Regions from separate parts of the Kitasatospora sp. NPDC092039 genome, predicted to be linked through region 1. Evidence: riboswitches for the same ligand, from Rfam matches in the RefSeq annotation. Region 1 holds a riboswitch; each other region holds the start of a gene.
The links. Region 1 has a riboswitch for thiamine pyrophosphate ahead of thiC (phosphomethylpyrimidine synthase ThiC). Riboswitches for the same ligand answer to the same signal wherever they lie in the genome.

Region 1 (3,896 bases):
GGCCGTGGTTTCCCGGTTCAGCCTCGCCATCATCTCCGCCATCGTGGGCTTGGAGGCCTCCCTGGCGATCAGGTCCTGCATGAACGACTGCAGCGACTTGCCGGCCTGAGCTGCGCGGACCTTCAGGGTCTGGATCTGGTCGTCCGGGACGTCCCGGATCGTGAGGACAGTCATGTCTGCATTCTAGCTCCACTATCTGCGGAATGCAGATAGTGGAGCCGCCGGAGGCGGGAGCGACGAAGCGCCGCCCCGGGAAGCGATACTCCCGGGGCGGCGCTCCGGTGCCGGGCTCCGGCGTCAGTCGGCCAGCGGGAGGTAGACCCGGTTGCCCTGGGCCGCGAACTCCTCGGACTTGGCCTGCATGCCGGCCAGCGCCTCGGCGTCGAACTCGGTGTCGACGGCGCTGGAACCGTCGCCGTGCTCGTCCCGGATCTTCTGGCTGATCTTCATCGAGCAGAACTTCGGACCGCACATCGAGCAGAAGTGGGCGGTCTTGGCGGGCTCCGCGGGCAGGGTCTCGTCATGGAAGTCGCGGGCGGTCTCCGGGTCGAGGGCCAGGTTGAACTGGTCCTCCCAGCGGAACTCGAAGCGGGCGTCGGAGAGGGCGTCGTCCCAGGCCTGGGCGCCGGGGTGGCCCTTGGCCAGGTCGGCGGCGTGGGCGGCGATCTTGTAGGTGATCACGCCGGTCTTGACGTCGTCCCGGTTGGGCAGGCCCAGGTGTTCCTTGGGGGTCACGTAGCAGAGCATCGCGGTGCCCCACCAGGCGATCATCGCGGCGCCGATGCCCGAGGTGATGTGGTCGTAGCCGGGGGCGACGTCCGTGGTCAGCGGGCCGAGGGTGTAGAACGGCGCCTCGTCGCAGATCTCCTTCTGGAGATCCATGTTCTCCTTGATCTTGTGCATCGGGACGTGGCCCGGGCCCTCGATCATCACCTGGACGTCCCGCTCGCGGGCGATCCGGCCGAGCTCCCCGAGGGTCTTCAGCTCGGCGAACTGCGCCTCGTCGTTGGCGTCCGCGATCGAGCCCGGGCGCAGCCCGTCCCCGAGCGAGAAGGTGACGTCGTAGGCGGCGAGTATGTCGCAGAGCTCCTCGAAGTTGGTGTAGAGGAAGTTCTCCTGGTGGTGCGCCAGGCACCAGGCCGCCATGATCGAGCCGCCGCGCGAGACGATGCCGGTCTTGCGGCGCGCGGTGAGCGGGACGTAGCGCAGCAGCACGCCGGCGTGGACGGTCATGTAGTCGACGCCCTGCTCGCACTGCTCGATGACGGTGTCCCGGTAGACCTCCCAGCTCAGCTCCTCGGCCTTGCCGTCCACCTTCTCCAGGGCCTGGTAGAGCGGCACGGTGCCGATCGGCACCGGGGAGTTGCGCAGGATCCACTCGCGGGTGGTGTGGATGTTGCGGCCGGTGGAGAGGTCCATGACGGTGTCGGCGCCCCAGCGGGTGGCCCAGGTCATCTTCTCCACCTCCTCCTCGATCGAGGAGGTGACGGCCGAGTTGCCGATGTTGGCGTTGATCTTCACCAGGAAGTTGGTGCCGATGATGGCCGGCTCCACCTCCGGGTGGTTCACGTTGACCGGGATGACGGCCCGGCCGCGCGCCACCTCGGCGCGCACGAACTCCGGCGCGAGGCCCTCCCGCAGCGCCACGAACTCCATCTCCGGCGTCACCACGCCCCGCTTGGCGTAGGCGAGTTGGGTGACGGCGACGCCGTCGCGGCCGCGCAGCGGGCGACGCGGGCGGCCGGGGAAGACGGCGTCCAGGTTGCGCAGGTTCCCGCCGCGCGGCGAGGTGTGCTTGATCCCGTCGTCCTCGGGGCGCGGCTCGCGGCCGTCGTACTCCTCGACGTCGCCGCGCTGGCGGATCCAGGGGTCCCGCAGCGCGGGCAGGCCGCGCCGCACGTCGGGCTCGTAGGACGGGTCGGTGTACGGGCCGGAGGTGTCGTACAGCGGGACGGTCCTGCCGTTGGTGAGCCGCACCTCGCGGTACGGGACGCGCAGGTCGGGGCGCGATCCCTCGCGGTGGGCCTTGCGCCAGGCCGGGGTCGGGTAGCCGGTGCGCTCGCTGCTGGGGGCGCCCTGGGCAGACTGCGGCTGTGCTTCGAACGTGGTCATCTGACCTCTACTCCCTACGCCGGCATTACCCGGTCAGGTTCCTGCGGTCGACGCAGCCGTCGGTCCGTCCGTCGACGTCCCGGTCAGCGCCCTCTCAGCCCGGTGCTCCGAGCTCCCGCGTCGCAGGCGGTGTTGCCTGCACACGACGCCCAACACCGTAGCGAGCGGATCGCCGCAGGTCCAGAGCGCCTCCCGGCCCGCCCGCGCGGCCGCCCCCGGCTCAGTCGCGTGGGCCACCGGAGAACGGCCGAGGCCCGGCGCCCCTCGTGGGAGGGGACCGGGCCTCAGGGCGGCGTTGCGGGGTGGCGGGTCAGCTCCTGGCGGCCTTCTTCACCAGGACCACCACGGCGGCCGCGATGCCGACCACCACCAGCAGCTTGATCACGATCGAGAGCAGTGCGCCGACGACGCCGAACACGAACGCGACGACGTTCCAGGCCAGTACCAGGACCAGCACCGGGATGACGATGTTGCGCACCCAGGAGGGCAGCGACTTCCAGAGCTCAGCCATGTCGGTTCCTCTTCTCCCCTCGGGTCGGCCGCCGTCCGGTGCCGCATCCCGCTTGCTTTCGGTACTTCGATCGTACGGGGGCGCGAGTGCCGGAACGAGGCCCGGCGGCCCGGAGAGAACCCCGAGATCACCCCTACCCCGACCCCCCGGGTGACCCCGGAGAACTCGTCCGGCGGAGCACAACCTCCGGCGTTCCGGAGCGACCAACTGGTGCCGGGAGCAAGGCCGGTCGGCGAACGGCTCAGACCGGCCAGCGCTCGCCGCGCCAGGCGGCGTCCCAGAACATCCACTCGTAGCGCGAGGTGGTCACGAAGTGCTCGACCACCCTGCGGCGTTCGGCCGCGGAGAGCTCCTCGCCCAGCCGGTCGGCGAGCGCCAGCACCCGGCGGACGACCGACTGGAAGGCCTCGTCGCCGTAGGTGGAGATCCACTTGGCGTAGAGCGGGTCGGGCGAGCCCTGGGCGAGCAGCGCCTCGCCGACCCGGGCGTAGATCCAGTAGCAGGGCAGCACCGCGCCGACCGCCTCGGCGAAGGAGCCCCCGTAGACGGTGGCCAGCAGGTAGCTGGTGTACGCCCGGGTGGTGGGCAGCACCGGCTCGGCCGCGGCCTGCTCGGCGCTGCCGCCGAAGGCGGTCAGGAACTCGGCGTGCATGCCCTGCTCGGCGGCCAGCGCGCCGACCGCGTCGTCGGCGAAGGCCCGGACGTCCTCCTCGCCGGGCGCCTTGGCGGCGCAGACGGCGAGCGCGCGGGCGTAGTCGCGCAGGTAGTGAGAGTCCTGGACGACGAAGTGGCGGAAGGCCTCGCGCGGCAGGGTGCCGTCGGTGAGCCCGGCCAGGAAGGGGTGGGCGAGGATCTCGGCGTACACCGGCTCGATGGCCGCCCAGAGTTCTTCGGTCAGCGTCTTGGTGCTCATGACGCGACCCTAACCGGCGGGCCGCACGCGTCCTCCGACGCCCGGGCGTTCAGTCCTCCGGAGGGGAGAACACCACCAGTACCCGCAGTTCCTCGGTGACGTGGTGGAACCGGTGCGGGGTGCCGGCCGGCACGTACACCACCGTGCCGCGCCCGACCGTCGCGGTCTCGGCGCCGACGGTGAGTTCGGCCCGGCCGCTGATCACCTGGTAGATCTCGTCCTGGTCGTGCGGGGTCTGGGTGTCGGTGTCGCCGGGGGCCAGCGCGTACAGCCCGGCGGACATCCGCGGTTCGCGCAGGAACCGCAGGTACGCGCCGTCGTTGGCCGCCCGTTCGGCGTCCAGTTCGTCCAGCCGGAAGA
Region 2 (7,560 bases), on a different contig from region 1:
TGGGGTGGCTGAGCTTGGCGACCGCCTTGGCCTCGCGGATGAAGCGGGCGGTGAAGCCCTCGTCGCCGGCCAGCGAGGGGTGCATCACCTTGAGCGCGACGACCCGGTCCAGCCGGGTGTCGGTGCCCCGGTAGACGGTGGACATCCCGCCGGTCGCGACGCGCTGCTCGACCCGGTACCGGTTGTCGAGCAGGGTGCCGATCAGGGGGTCGTGCAGTGCCATGTCCACCCGAGGAGTCTAGTGGCGGCCCCGGCGGCCGGGCCCGGAGGACGTCGCCGCCGGGCCCGGCTGTGCCCGGGTTGTGACACGCGGGCGCGTCAGAACGCGGGGTGCTCGCGGGTGTCCAGGTCGGCCCGGCCGGCCATCGCGGAGGAGGCCTCGGCGTGGAAGCGGCGCGGGATCCGGCCGGCCCGGTGGGCGAGCCGGCCGGCCTCGGCGGCGTGCCGCATCGCCCCGGCCATCAGCACCGGATCCTGAGCCCGGGTCACCGCGGAGGCGAGCATCACCGCGGCGCAGCCCAGCTCCATCGCCAGGGCCACGTCGGAGGCGGTGCCGGCGCCCGCGTCCAGGATCACCGGGACGCCCGCGTTCTCCACGATCAGCTGGAAGTTGTGCGGGTTGCGGATGCCCAGGCCCGAACCGATCGGCGAGCCCAGCGGCATGACGGCCGCGCAGCCGACGTCCTCCAGCCGGCGGGCCAGCACCGGGTCGTCGTTGGTGTACGGCAGGACGGTGAAGCCGTCGTCGACCAGGGTCTCGGCGGCGTCCAGCAGCTCGATCGGGTCGGGCAGCAGGGTGCGCTCGTCGGCGATCACCTCCAGCTTGACCCAGTCGGTGCCGAGCGCCTCGCGGGCCAGCCGGGCGGTCAGCACGGCCTCGCCGGCGGTGAAGCAGCCGGCCGTGTTGGGCAGCACCCGGATGCCGTTGCGGGTCAGCACGTCCAGGACGGAGCCCTGGGTGGAGGCGTCGACCCGGCGCATCGCGACGGTGGTCAGCTCGGTGCCGGAGGCGAGCAGCGCGCGCTCCAGGACCTCCAGGCTGGGGGCGCCGCCGGTGCCCATGATCAGCCGGGAGGAGAAGGCCGTGCCGGCGATGGTGAGGCTGTCCCCATCGGTGGAGAGGAGGGCGTCGGCCATGGTTCAGCCTCCCTGCACGGCGGTGAGGATCTCGATCCGGTCGCCGGTGTTCAGCGCCGTTCCCGGCCACGAACCGCGGGGCACCACGGCCTCGTTGAGCGCGGCGGCGACACCGGTGTTGGCGGCGCTGACGGCGGACACCACCTCGGCGAGGGTGGTCGTGGCGGGCACCCGGCGGGGCTCGCCGTTGACGGTCAGGGCGATCGAGTTCCGGGCGGTCTGGTCGTGGGTGGTCTCGGTCATGCGGAGGCCTTCGTCGTGGAGCGGTCGGGGGAGAAGCGCAGGGGGGTGAACGGCCGTGCGAGCTCGGGGACTTCGCCGGTGGCGAGGTACTCGGCGACCAGGTCGGCGGTCACCGGGGTGAGCAGGACGCCGTTGCGGTAGTGGCCGGTGGCGGCGACCAGCCCGGGCAGCGAGGTCGGGCCCAGCAGCGGGGCGTTGTCCGGCGAGCCGGGGCGCAGCCCGGCCGAGGTCTCCAGCAGCGGGAGTTCGGTGATGCCCGGGACCAACTCGTGCGCGTCGCGGAGGAGTTCGTACACCCCGCCGGCGGTGACGGTGGTGTCGTAGCCCTGCTCCTCGGTGGTCGCGCCGACCACCAGCTCGCCGTTCTCCCGGGGTACCAGGTAGAGGTGCCGGCCGCGGACGACGGCGCGGACGTTGCGGGACAGGAACGGGCGGTAGGCGTCCGGGACGTGCAGCCGCAGCACCTGCCCCTTCACCGGGCGGATCGCGGGCAGCACCCCCTCGGGCAGGCCGGGCAGCCGGTGGCTGTGCGGGCCGGCGGCGAGCACGGTCCGGTCGGCGGTCACGGTCTCGTGGGTGCTCAGGCGGGCGCCGGCCGCCCGGCCGTCGCCGACCAGCAGCTCGACCGCCTCGGCCCGGTGGACCAGGACACCGGCGCGCTCGCAGGCGAGGACCAGGGCCCGGAGCAGCCGGCGGCCGTCCACCTGGTGGTCCTCGGCCACGTGCAGGCCGCCGCGCACGCCGGGGGCGAGCATCGGCTCCAGCCTGCGGGCCTCCCGGCCGGTCAGCCAGGCCGAGTCCAGGCCGAGCCGCTGGTGGAAGGCGTGCAGTTCGCGCAGTTCCTCGCGGTCGTCGGAGTCCAGCGCGACGGCGAGCGTGCCGCACCGGCGGTAACCGGTGTCCTGGCCGCCGCTCGCCTCGGTGAGTTCGGCGGCGAAGGCCGCGTACCGCTCGTTCGAGGCCATCCCGAGGCGCAGCAGCGGCTCCTCGCCGTACTGCAGCTCGGTGACCGGGGCGAGCATCCCGGCCGCGACCTGGGCCGCGCCGCCACCGGGGGAGGGGTCGACCACGACCACGTTCCGCAGGCCGCGCTGGGCGGCGCGCCAGGCGACGGCGAGGCCGATGATCCCCCCGCCGATCACCAGCACGTCGGCGTGGGCGCCCGATGGCAAGCGTGACAAGGCTGCTCTTCTCCCTTCGCCGGTATGACCCGGATCAGGTTCGGACGGTCGCAGGCCGTGTCAGCCCGCCTCTCAGCCCGGTACGCCGGGCTCCCGTGTGGTGTTCCCACCTTAACGCCGGGGGTCGTCCCGGCCGAAGGCGCGTACGAGGCGTGGACGGGGGTGGGACGGTGGGGTGGGACAGCGGGGGGCGGCGGGGCGGGACGGCCCGCGGCCGCCGGCCGGCGGCTGAGTACAGTGACGGGCGTGGCAGAGCTGAGCGGAACGGATCGGGTGGTCGTCGTCGGAGCCGGGCTGGCCGGGGCGCAGTGCGCGCTGAAGCTGCGGCAGGGCGGCTGGCGGGGGCGGATCGCCCTGGTCGGCGAGGAGCCGCACGCGCCGTACGACCGGCCGCCGCTCTCCAAGGACGTGCTGCTCGGCAAGACCGACTCCACGGCTCTGGACATCGACTACGGGCAGCTCGGCATCGAGCTGCTCACCGGCCGCCGCGCCACCGGCCTGACCCCCGGCGTGCTGCACACCGACGGCGGCGACCTCCCGTACGGCTCGCTGGTGATCGCCACCGGCGCCGTCCCGCGCGCACTGCCCGGCGCCGAACGGGCGCACCTGCTGCACACCCTGGACGACGCCCTGGCGCTGCGCGCGCTGCTGCGCCCCGGGCTGCGGCTGGTGCTGGTCGGCGCGGGCTGGATCGGCGCCGAGGTGGCCACCGCGGCCCGCGCGGCGGGCTGTGCGGTGACGGTGGTCGAGGCCGGTCCGGCGCCGCTGCCCGGCGCGCTGCCGACGGGGATCGGTTCGGCGATGGCCGCCTGGTACGCCGGGGCCGGGGTCGACCTGCGCTGCGGGGTCGGCGTGGCCGCCGTCGAGCCCGGCGCGGTGCTGCTGGCGGACGGCTCCCACCTGCCCGCCGACGAGGTGGTGGTCGGCATCGGGGCCCGCCCGGCGACCGGCTGGCTGGCCGGCTCGGGGGTCGAGCTGGACCCGACCGGCGCCGTCGTGGTGGACGGGCGGCTGCGCACCTCGGTGCCCGGCGTCTTCGCGGCGGGCGACTGCGTCAGCTACCCCTCGGCCCGGGCCGGGGCCCGGCTGGCCGTCCAGCACTGGGACCACGCCCTGCAGTCCGGCGAGGCGGTGGCCGCCGCCGTGCTGGGCGCGGACGGGCCGGCCTACGACCCGGTGCCGTACTTCTGGTCCGAGCAGTTCGGGCGGATGGTCCAGTACGCCGGCCGGCACGCCGACGGCGACGAGCTGGTCCGGCGCGGCGACCCGCGGGACGCCGACTGGTCGGTGCTCTGGCTGCGCGACGGCGTGCCCAGCGCGCTGCTGACCGTGGACCGGCCGCGCGACCTCACCCAGGGGCGCCGGCTGATCGAGCGCGGCACCGCGCTGGATCCGGTCCGCGCGGCCGACCCGGCGGTGCCGCTGAAGGCGGCCACGGCGTAGGGCCGTGTGCGCGGGAGGCGTCCGAGGTGGCAGTCTGGTGCCGTGAGCGAGATCGATGCCAAGACTGAAGCCCTGGTCCCCGAGTGGCTGTACCTGCCCGACATCTCCGAGAAGTGGGGTGTGCTGGTCACCGAGGTCCGCAACATGGTCAAGAAGGGTGACCTGATCGCGGTCCGCCGCGGCCCCAACAAGTCCCTGCAGGTCCCGGCCGCCTTCATCGACGAGGACGGCCCGGTCAAGCACCTGGTCGGGCTGCTGACCGTGCTGCGGGACAGCGGGTTCTCCGACGACGAGATCATCGCGTGGATGTTCACCGAGGACGAGTCGCTGCCCGGCACCCCGGTGCAGGCGCTGTGGGAGAACCGGGCGACCGAGGTCAAGCGCCGCGCCCAGGCCATGGCGCTGTGACCACCGACCCGCGCGCCCGGCTCGCCGACGCCCGGCTGTACCTGTGCACCGACGCCCGCCGCGAGCAGGGCGACCTCGCCGAGTTCCTGGACGCGGCGCTGGCGGGCGGGGTGGACATCGTCCAGCTGCGCGACAAGGGCCTGGAGGCCAAGCAGGAGCTGGAGGCCCTGGAGGTCTTCGCCGACGCCTGCCGCCGGCACGGCAAGCTGCTGGCCGTCAACGACCGCGCCGACGTCGCCCACGCGGCCCGGCCGGACGTGCTGCACCTCGGCCAGGACGACCTGCCGGTGCCCGCCGCCCGGGCGATCCTCGGCGAGGACGTGCTGATCGGCCGTTCCTGCCACGCCGAGTCCGAGGTGGACGCGGCGGTCGCCGAGCCCGGCGTGGACTACTTCTGCACCGGTCCGGTCTGGCCGACCCCGACCAAGCCGGGCCGCCCGGCGCCGGGCCTCGGCCTGGTCTCGTACGCGGCGAGGCAGGCCACCGACCGGCCGTGGTTCGCGATCGGCGGGATCGACCTCGGCAACCTGGACGAGGTGCTGGCGGCCGGTGCCCGCCGGATCGTCGTGGTGCGGGCCGTCACCGCCGCGGCGGACCCGCGGGCGGCCGCCGCCGAGCTGTCCCGCCGGGTGCGCGCGGCGCTCTGACCGACCCGGTCCGCAGGACCCCGCCCGAGGCCGTCGCCGTCCGTCAGTACTTGCGGACGGTGGCGGCCTCGGCCAGTGCCAGCAGCACCGTACGGGCCCGCTCGTCGGCGAGCGGCGCGGCCTCCAGCGCGGCCAGCGACTGGCGCATCAGCGCCTCGATCCGGCGCTCCACCAGCTCCGGCGCGCCGCTGCGGGCGACCAGCTCGCGCAGCCCGGCGACCTCCGGGGCGGCCAGGTCCGGCGCGCCGAGCCGCTCGTCCAGGTGCCGGGCGTCGGCGGCCGGCAGGCCCCGCATCGCGTGCGCGACCAGCAGGGTGCGCTTGCCCTCGCGCAGGTCGTCCCCGGCGGGCTTGCCGGTGACGGCCGGGTCCCCGAAGACGCCGAGCAGGTCGTCGCGCAACTGGAAGGCCTCGCCGAGCGGCAGGCCGAACGCCCCGAGCGCCTCGACCAGCTCCGGCTCCGCGCCGGCCAGCAGCGCCCCGACCTGGAGCGGCCGCTCGATGGTGTACTTCGCGGACTTGTAGTGCAGTACGGTCCGGGCCCGGTCCAGCGCGCCCTCGTCCGTCGAGTCGCCGGCCACCGGCTCCAGCACGTCCAGGTACTGGCCGAGCATGACCTCGGTGCGCATCAGGTCGAACGCCGGCTTGGCGGCGAGGACGGCGGCGGGCTCCAGGCCGGAGCGCAGGAACAGTTCGTCGCACCAGATCAGCAGCAGGTCGCCGAGCAGCACCGCGGCCGAGGTGCCGTACTGCTCGCGGTCGCCGCGCCAGCCGTTGTCGCGGTGCAGCGCCTCGAAGCGGCGGTGGACCGAGGGCAGGCCGCGGCGGGTGTCGCTGCGGTCCATCAGGTCGTCGTGCACCAGGGCGCTCGCCTGGAGCAGCTCCAGGGCGGCGGCCGCGTTGGCGACCGCCTCACCGGTGGCGCCCCCGGCCGGGCCGCCGGCGGCGCGCCAGCCCCAGTAGCAGAAGGCCGGACGCAGCCGCTTGCCGCCGTCCAGCAGGAAGTCGCGCAGCGCGTCGGCGGCGGGGACCAGCTGGGGCGAGATCTTGGCGAGCAGCACGGACTGGCCGTCCATGAACGCGGCGAGCGCCGCGTTGACGCGGGTGCGGACGTCCTCCACGTCGATGGGGTTGGCCGGCCGGGTGCTGGACGAGGTCACGATGGGGCTCCGCTGGTTGTCTGGGGTGCAGCAAGCGTAGCGGTGCGGCTGGGAACGGGTGTGCGAGCGGCCCCGCCGGGGGTGCGGGGGAGGTGCCGTGAGCCGTTCCGAACGGAAACGGAACATCGTCCATCAGTTGTCTCAATAGATGGAATCCAGCTGTCCGGCCCCTTCGAAGGCCCGATAGCCTGCCAGCATGGCACTCGGAATCGCTTCCACGAGAACGGATCGCGCACTGACGGTGCGCGAACTCCTGGCGGCCGGTAAGCGCTCCTTCTCCTTCGAGTTCATGCCGCCGCGCACCGAGGTCGGCGAGCAGAGGCTCTGGGACGCCATCCGGCGGCTCGAACCGCTCGACCCCAACTTCGTCTGCATGACGTACGGCGCCGGCGGCTCCTCGCGCGAGCGCACCGTCAACATGGTCGGCCGGATCGCCACCGAGACCACCCTGACCCCGGTCGCCCACCTCACCGCGGTGGACCACTCGATCGCCGAGCTGCGCAACATCATCGGCCAGTACGCCGACCAGGGCGTGCGGAACGTCCTCGCGGTCCGCGGCGACCCGCCCGGCGACCCGATGGGCGAGTGGGTCAAGCACCCCGAGGGCGTCACCTACGCGTACGAGCTGGTGGAGCTGATCAAGGGCATCGGCGACTTCTGCGTCGGCGTCGCCGCCTCGCCGAACATGCACCCGCGCTCGACCGACTGGGACGAGGACATCCGGCACTTCGTGGCGAAGATCCGCTCCGGGGCCGACTACGCGATCACCCAGATGTTCTTCGAGGTGGACGACTACCTGCGGCTGCGCGACCGGGTGACGGCCGCCGGCTGCGAGACGCCGATCATCCCGGAGATCATGCCGGTCACCAACGCCAAGCAGCTGGAGCGGTTCCCGCAGCTCAGCGGCTCGGCCTTCCCCGCCGAGCTGGAGGCCCGCCTGCGGGCGGCCATCGACGACCCGGCGGCGCTGCGGGCCGTCGGCATGGAGCACGCCACGGCGATGGCCGAGCGCCTCCTCGCCGAGGGCGCGCCCGGTCTGCACTTCATCACGCTGAACCACTCGACGGCGACGCTGGAGATCTACCAGAACCTGGGGCTGCACCAGCGGTAGGCCCGCTTCCGGGCCGTCTCCGGACGTTCTTCGGCAGGCGTTCACGAGCCCGTCACCGTACCGACGGTGGCGGGCTCGGTCGTGTGCGGCCGGTGTCCGGCGGCGGTGGGAACGCGATGCGGTACCCGGGCCGTTGAACCGGTACAGTCGCCGCACACGCGCGGCGCACACGCGCGGGTACGCGACTGGAGGTAGCGGGCGGATGGGCATCGGATACCTGCTGCTGTACGC
Region 3 (7,560 bases), 220 kb from region 1:
TCGGCGGCGGGGTCTGGCTGCCGCAGGTCGGGCCGCTGCTGGGGGAGTTGGTGGAGGCGACGGTCCGGCTCGATCGCGGACGTCCGGCCTACTGAGGATCACCGGAACGGGGCGGACGCCGGAGCCGTTCACCGGGGCGCCCCGGAAAAACAAAAGATCCGACCGCTGGCGACGGGGGATGCACCAGCGGCCGGACTCTTTAGACAGTAACAAGGATCTGCGCCCGCGCCAATTTCCAAGACGCCCTCCACGCCCGGAAATTGCGCGTTCACCGCGACAATGTGACGCGTATCACGCGGATCCCGCGCGCTTTAGTTCAAGGTGACCTGACGGTTCACCAGGTTCGCGCGGGCGCGCCGCTCTTCGGCGCTCAGCGGCGTTCCGTCGGCGAGCACCGCGGCGAGCCGCTCGGCGAACTCGGCGGCCGGCTTCTCGCAGTCGGCGGCGGTCATCGCGAGCGGCAGGTCCCACACCGGGACGGTCAGGCCGTGGGCGCGGAAGGAGCCCACCAGGCGGGTGTCCGCGCCGAGCGAGGCCTCGCCGGCCGCGTTCAGCCGGGCCAGCGCGTCCAGCAGCCGCTCCTCGGGCACGGTCATCACCCAGCGCAGGTGGTTCTTGTCCGGGGTGCCGCACCAGTAGGCGGCGTCCACACCGGCGAGCTTCTCGGTCGGGATGGCCGAGGCGTTGGCGCGCTCCAGGGAGGCGGCGACCTCACCGGTGGAGGCCTCGGCGTCCTCCAGCCAGAACTCGAAGCCGGTGTGCACGGTGGGCGCGAACGCCGCGGTGGTGTCCAGCAGGTCCTGCAGTCGGCGCCCGCCCGGGACGGTCCGGCGGGCCGGCACCGGGCTGCCCGGCTCGGTGGCCAGGGCCAGCTCCAGGGCGTCCGCGAGGTCGCGGCTGAGGTCGCCGGAGGCGGACTGGGTCTGCAGGCCGAGCAGGATCGAGCCGTCCTGGCGGCGCAGGGCCGGCCAGGCCAGCGGCAGCACGGTGGCCAGGGTCACCGACGGGACGTCACCGGTCGCGCCCTCGGCCACCCCGGCGGCCAGCGTCAGCGGCGCCGTGGCGGCGGGCACCAGCTCGCGCAGGGCCACCCAGTCCGCCTCGCCCGGCAGGCCCTCGAACGGGCGGTGCACCAGCTCCTGCACCGCGTGCGAGGCCTCCCGGCCGTGACACGCCTTGTACCGGCGGCCCGAGCCGCAGGGGCAGTCCTCGCGGGCCCCGACCACGGGGACCTCGCCCGTGACGGCGGTGGTGGACTGGCGCTGCGGCGCCTTCTTGGCGGCCTTCTTGCCCATGCTGCGGCTCTCCCGGGAACGGTGGTCCTGTGTCCCGGGAAGCCTAACGACACATTCCCCGAGCCCGGCTCACGCGCTACGGGCATCGCCTCCGGTGCGCCGGGCGTGCCGGGCCCGGGCGGGCAGCGCCGCCCAGACCGTGACCTCGCCGGGGGCGTCGCGCACGCCCCAGTCGCTGGCCAGCTGGTCGACGATGCCCAGGCCGCGGCCGCCGCGCGAGGTCAGCGAGGGACTGGCGGGCAGCGGCCGGGTGGCCGCCCCGCCGTCCGTGACCTCCAGGGTGAGCACCCCGTCGGCGTGCATCTGCCAGCGGACCAGCACCCCGCCGTCCGGCTCGTCCGAGCCGTCGGCGGGCTTCCGGCCGCCCTGCGCGGAGTGCGGCCCGGACGGGACGCCGACCAGCACCTGCCCGAGTACCTCGGCCCGGGCGCTGCGGCCCAGGGCCGACAGCGGTCCGAGCGGGCGGGCGTACCGACAGGCGTTGCTCAACAGCTCGGAAAGGATCAGAACAGCATCATCGATGACCGGTTCCGGTATCTGCCGGTCACCCAGATCTCGACGCAGTCGGCGCCGTGCGACCCCGACACTCGCTGGGCCGTGCGGCACTGCCATGGTCGATGAAGTCGGCACTTCACGCGCCACCATCAACGCCACCCCCGGACCTCCTTCAGCGTATGCCGAGGGAGAGATGCCCCTTGGTAATGCGTCGGAAACGAGCACCGGACGATCCCGCGGGCCCATTTCGGGCGGGACGCCCGACGGTCGACATCAGGTCATTCCCCGCTCACCCTGCGTCGCCCGGGCGCAAGAATTCCGGCAATATCGCGCGGGGAAGGTTTGACTGCCGACCAGAGTGACCGGATCGGCGGGCTACCGCGATCGGTGCGTCGGCGGATCACCGGCCGAGCTGCGCCAACACCTCCGCGGGCCGGTTGGTGATGATCGCGGACACCCCGAGTTCCAGGCAGAGCTCGACGTCGGCCGGGTCGTCCACCGTCCACACGTGCACCTCGTGCCCCAGCTCGCGCAGCCGGGTCACCAGCTGCGGGCGGGCCCGCACCAGCTCGATGCCCGGGCCGGCGATCCGTGCCCCGCCCGGCAGCGGCGAGCCCGGCCGCAGCCGTCCGAGCAGCGGCATGGTCCGCTCGAACAGGAAGACCCGCCGGTACTCCGGTGCGGTGGCGGCCACCCGGCTCAGCGCGACCGAGGAGAAGCTCATGATCCGGGCGGACGGGCGGTCGCCGTCCCGGGTCGCGCCGATCTTGAAGCGCTCCAGCGTCCGCAGCAGCTCGGTCTCCACCCGGCCCCGGAAGCGCACCGGGTGCTTGGTCTCGATCGCCAGGTCCACCGGGCGGCCGCACTCCACCACCAGCTCCAGCAGCCGCTCCAGCCGCAGCACGCCGCGCAGCTCCGGGTCGGTGCTGGGGCGGCCGGTCTTCCAGGCGCCGAAGTCGTACGCCTCCAGCTCGGCGAGGGTCATGGCCGAGACGGTGCCCCGGCCGTTGGAGACCCGGCCGATCCGGCGGTCGTGGACGCAGACCAGCGCGCCGTCGGCGGTGACCCGGACGTCGCACTCCAGCGCGTCCGCGCCCTCGTCGAGCGCGCGCCGGTAGGCCGCGAGGGTGTGCTCGGGCAGGGCGTGGGAGGAACCGCGGTGGGCGATCACCTGGACGGGCGGCACGGTGCGCGCCGTCGTCGAGGACAGGTCTGGGCTGGTCACGGGCCCAACGATAGGCGGCGGAGGTGAAGCGCGGACGAAGCCGGCCCCAACCTGTGGGGCCGTCTTCGTCCGCTCGGTGCCGGGCGGTTCCGTTCAGTGCCCGGTGGTTCCGTTCAGCGCCCGGCGGTGCGGCGGCCGAGCGGGGTGAGCGCCCAGGTGACCAGCGCCGGCACCACGAAGGCGAACAGCGAGGCCGAGGTCCACTCCTGCGGGCTGAAGTGCAGCGCCTCCCGGGCGGAGGTCCAGAAGTCCGTCCACCAGTCGGCCACCCGGGTCGGCGCGATGAGCTGGTAGACCGCGAAGCCCAGCGCCCACGGCAGCAGCATCAGCCAGCGGGACGGCGCGTCGGCGGAGAGGTTCCAGCCGCGCCGGCCGGCGCCGAGGAAGTAGTCCACCGCGAGCACCGCCAGCAGCGGTACGAACACCGAGCCGATCAGGCCGAGGAAGCCGTAGTAGGTGTCGGTGAACTCGTCGATCTGCAGCGCCAGCACGGTGGTCAGCGCGCCGATCGCCCCGGAGAGCACCCGGCGGTCGACCTTCGGCAGCAGGTTCTGCACCGACATCGCGGTCGAGTACACGTTGGCGAAGGACTGGTCGGTCTCGCGCAGCACCAGCACCAGCAGGAACAGCCAGCCGGCCCACACGCCGAGGAAGGAGTCGAAGATCCGGTTCGGGTCGCCGTCCGACTGCAGCAGCGCCATCAGGCCGAGCACGTAGCACCAGACCTGGGCGATCGTGTAGCCGGAGAAGCTGCCCCAGAACGCCGAGCGCGGGGTGCGCGAGTGCCGGGTGTAGTCGGCGGCCAGCGGGACGAAGGAGACCGACACCGCGATCATCGCGTCGGTGGCGCCCAGGAAGCCGTGCCAGTTGCCCGCGCCCGGGTCCGGCACGCCCTGGCGGCCCAGCTGGACGGTGAAGTACACCATCGCCACCGCGACCGCCCCGGCCACGAAGCGGCGCAGCACCGCGATCGAGCCCAGCGGCCAGATGGTCAGCGCGGTGGTCAGCGCGCCCGCGAGCAGGACGAACAGCCAGCGGTAGCCGGTGGTGTGCGCGACGGTCTGGGCGCCCGCCGAGATGGTCAGCAGCTCGAACACGCCCCAGCCGACGCACTGGACGATGTTCAGCACCGTCGGCAGGTACGACAGCCGGGTGCCGAACAGCCCGCGCAGGTTCGCCATCGCGGGGGCGCCGGTCCGGGCGCCGATCAGCGAGGCCACGCCGAGCATCGCGGTGCCGACCGCCGTGCCGACCGTGATCGCGGTCACCGCGGCGGCCAGCGACAGCTCGCTGCCGGGGGCGCCGAGCACGGTGGCGGCGGTGGAGAAGCCGATCAGGCTGACGCCCAGGTTCATCCAGAGCGCGAAGTGGTCCCGGAAGCGCAGCGTGCGCGGCGGCTCGGTGTCCAGGACCAGGGGCGCTTCGACGTGGTCGGGGCGCTCCAGGACGGCGGTCGCGCCGGGAGCCGGGGTGTCCGGACCGGAAGCGGGGGCGTTCGCGCCCGAAGAAGAGGATGGCGAAGCAGGCGGCATGGCCGATACTCCCTACGCCGGCATTACCCGGACAGGTTCCGGCGGTCAGCGCCCCCTCGAACGGCCGTCACTCGTGTGGCGTACGGTCGACATGCGCACTCTCAGCCTGGTGGGTCCAAGCTCCCGCGTGTCAGTTTGGAGCGACAGGCTAACCGGCACGGGGGCGAACACCCAAGGCCGAGGGCGTGCGGTCCGCATCGCGGGACGCCCGGCGGGGAGGGGAGCCTCGGCCGTCGGTACCGGCGTCGGTACCGGCGTCGGTGCTGGTTCCGGTGTCCGTACCGGGTCGGTTCCGGTGTCCGTACCGGGTCGGTTCCGGCGCCGGTGTCGGTGCCGGCTAAGGATTCTTATGAGTTCTTCAGAGGGGTCCTTACGGCAAACGAATCGACAGTGCGAAAAACTATGGTCCTTGGTTCTGCCAGCTATGGAGGTCGTCCGTGAGCACCGAGCGCGAGGTTGGGCCCACCGGGCCGCAGGGGGAGCAGCCCGCAGGCCTGGGGGCGGCCGAGTCCGCTTCCGAGGGCCCCGCTCAGGGCGGGCACAAGCCGACCATGGCCTTCCGGCGGGTGCCGGAGCCGGAGGCGGGCGCGGCCGGGGCCGCTGCCGTCGAGGCGGCTCCGCCCGTCGACGCCGGGTCGGCCGAGGGCGTCCCGGCGCCGGGTGTTCCGGCGGACGCGGGCCAGGCGGAGGGCGGCCACAAGCCCACCGTCGCCTTCACCAAGGTGTCCGCGCCGCAGGCCCCGGCCGCACCCGTGGCCGCCGCCGGGGAGCCGGCCGTCGACCCGGCCACCGGGTACATCGACGCGCCGCCGCCCGTCCTGCTGCCCGCCCCGCAGGCTCCGGCGGCCCCGGCCGCCGCCGCGCCCGCCGCCCCGGCGCTGCCGCCGGCCGGCAACCCGTACGCCACCCCGACCCACGGCGTCCCCGCCGCCGGTCCGCACGAGGGGTACGGCGCCGCCCCGGCCGTTCCCGCCGCCCCCGCCGCGCACGGCCACCACCCTTTCGGGGCCGGCCAGCCGCTCGGCGGCTGGGGACCCCACGACTCCGCCTCCGGCGGCGCGGGCTACCCCGGCGGCCCGGCGGGCCCGCTCGGCTACCCGGCGGACCACTCCGGCGCTCCGGGCAGCCCCGGCGGCCCGCGCAAGAAGCGCGGCGGCCTGGTCGCGCTGATGACGGCCGTCGCGCTGGTCGCCGGTGTGGCCGGCGGCGTGCTCGGCGTGACCGTCGCCGACCGCTCCGACAGCGTCGGCTCCGCGAACGACCACCGCAGCACCACCGTCCAGGCCAGCGACACCCAGAAGAACGAGCCCGCCCCCGGCTCGATCGCCGCCATCGCGCAGAAGGCGCTGCCCAGCGTCGTCACCATCAAGGCGCAGGGCAACGGCGAGTCGGGCACCGGCACCGGCTTCGTCTTCGACACCGAGGGCCACATCCTCACCAACAACCACGTGGTCGCGCCGACCCTCAACGGCGGCAAACTGACCGTCAAGTTCGCCGACGGCAGCTCCTACGGCGCCTCCGTGCTGGGCCACGCCGAGGGCTACGACGTCGCCGTGATCAAGATCGACAACCCGCCCAAGAGCAAGCTGGCCCCGCTGCCGCTGGCCGACTCCGACAAGGTCAACGTCGGCGACGCCACCGTCGCGATCGGCGCGCCGTACGGCCTGGAGTCCACCGTCACCAGCGGCATCATCAGCGCCAAGGACCGCCCGGTGGCCTCCGGCGACGAGACCGGCTCGCAGGCCTCGTACATGAACGCCCTCCAGACCGACGCCTCGATCAACCCCGGCAACTCCGGCGGCCCGCTGCTCGACTCCGGCGGCGCGGTGATCGGCATCAACTCGGCGATCCAGTCCAACGCCTCGTCCAACGGCCGGGCCGGCAGCATCGGCCTCGGCTTCGCCATCCCGATCAACCAGGCCAAGTGGGTCGCGGACACCCTGATCAAGACCGGCAAGCCGGTCTACGCCAAGCTCGACGTGCTGCGCAACGACGACTACAAGGGCGACGGCGCGCAGATCCAGACCAAGGACATCCAGGGCCAGCCCGCCGTCACCCCCGGCGGCGCGGCGGACAAGGCCGGCCTCAAGCCGGGCGACGTCATCACCAAGCTCGGCGGCGTCCCGATCGACAACGGCCCCGCCCTGGTCAGCCGGATCTGGACGCACAAGCCCGGCGAGACCGTCGACGTCGAGTACACCCGCAACGGCCAGACCTTCAACACCAAGGTCACGCTGGCCGAGCGGGTCGGCGACCAGCCGTGACCCCCGCCGGTGCCCAAACGTGTGCGCCGAACCCCGCCGGACCCGTTAGGCTGACCTCCGCCTGGAGAGCTGCCCGAGCGGCCTAAGGGAACAGTCTTGAAAACTGTCGTGCGGTGACCCCGTACCGTGGGTTCGAATCCCACGCTCTCCGCCGGTAGGGAACCACCTGCTCAGGGCGGGTGCCGACATCGTTCGGCACCCGCCCTCGGTGTTTCCCGGGGGGCGGCGGGCGGTCGGGGTTGACCCTGACACGGTGGCAGGGGGTGGAGTGGTCGCACCATGTTGAACATCGGAGACTTCGCCAGCCACGGCCGGGTGTCGGTGCGGATGCTGCGCCACTACGACGCGATCGGGCTGCTGCGGCCGGCCCGGGTGGACCCGGTCAGCGGGTACCGCTCGTACGAGGCGTCCCAACTCGCCCGGCTCAACCGGGTGATCGCGCTCAAGGAGCTCGGCTTCACCCTCCAGCAGGTCCGGGACGTCCTGGACGAGCGGGTGGACGCGGCCGAACTGCGCGGGATGCTGCGGCTGCGGCGGGCCCAGCTCGCCGAGGCGATCGCGGCCGACGAGCTGCGGCTGGCCCGGGTGGAGGCGAGGCTCCGGACGATCGAGAGCGAGGGGACCATGTCCGCGCAGGATGTCGTGGTGAAGCCGGTGCCGTCCGTCCGGGTGGCCCAACTGGCCGGTGTGGCCGCGAGTTACGAGCCGGAGGACATCGGACCGGTGATCGGGCCGCTATTCGCCGAGCT

Region 2: another riboswitch for thiamine pyrophosphate. It lies ahead of thiO (glycine oxidase ThiO); the one in region 1 lies ahead of thiC (phosphomethylpyrimidine synthase ThiC).
Region 3: another riboswitch for thiamine pyrophosphate. It lies ahead of ACIQI7_RS07065 (purine-cytosine permease family protein); the one in region 1 lies ahead of thiC (phosphomethylpyrimidine synthase ThiC).

The regions. Positions count from the first base shown of each region.
Region 1 covers NZ_JBIVSD010000003.1:385,447-389,342, reverse strand. Annotated here, with positions in the region: gene ACIQI7_RS08025 (FitA-like ribbon-helix-helix domain-containing protein) at 1-174, opposite strand, end outside; gene thiC (phosphomethylpyrimidine synthase ThiC) at 298-2,112, opposite strand; TPP riboswitch at 2,107-2,241, opposite strand; gene ACIQI7_RS08015 (DUF5326 family protein) at 2,423-2,623, opposite strand; gene tenA (thiaminase II) at 2,865-3,536, opposite strand; gene ACIQI7_RS08005 (cupin domain-containing protein) at 3,586-3,896, opposite strand, start outside.
Region 2 covers NZ_JBIVSD010000004.1:83,626-91,185, reverse strand. Annotated here, with positions in the region: gene pknB (Stk1 family PASTA domain-containing Ser/Thr kinase) at 1-223, opposite strand, end outside; gene ACIQI7_RS09985 (thiazole synthase) at 319-1,137, opposite strand; gene thiS (sulfur carrier protein ThiS) at 1,141-1,380, opposite strand; gene thiO (glycine oxidase ThiO) at 1,377-2,561, opposite strand; TPP riboswitch at 2,556-2,668, opposite strand; gene ACIQI7_RS09970 (NAD(P)/FAD-dependent oxidoreductase) at 2,799-4,004, shown strand; gene ACIQI7_RS09965 (Rv2175c family DNA-binding protein) at 4,047-4,412, shown strand; gene thiE (thiamine phosphate synthase) at 4,409-5,059, shown strand; gene ACIQI7_RS09955 (polyprenyl synthetase family protein) at 5,103-6,218, opposite strand; gene metF (methylenetetrahydrofolate reductase [NAD(P)H]) at 6,415-7,329, shown strand; gene ACIQI7_RS09945 (hypothetical protein) at 7,532-7,560, shown strand, end outside.
Region 3 covers NZ_JBIVSD010000003.1:167,235-174,794, reverse strand. Annotated here, with positions in the region: gene ACIQI7_RS07085 (bifunctional DNA primase/polymerase) at 1-95, shown strand, start outside; gene ACIQI7_RS07080 (DUF5926 family protein) at 312-1,295, opposite strand; gene ACIQI7_RS07075 (ATP-binding protein) at 1,365-1,949, opposite strand; gene ACIQI7_RS07070 (glycerophosphodiester phosphodiesterase) at 2,191-3,015, opposite strand; gene ACIQI7_RS07065 (purine-cytosine permease family protein) at 3,129-4,547, opposite strand; TPP riboswitch at 4,540-4,684, opposite strand; gene ACIQI7_RS07060 (S1C family serine protease) at 5,099-6,811, shown strand; tRNA gene ACIQI7_RS07055 (tRNA-Ser) at 6,875-6,962, shown strand; gene ACIQI7_RS07050 (MerR family transcriptional regulator) at 7,091-7,560, shown strand, end outside.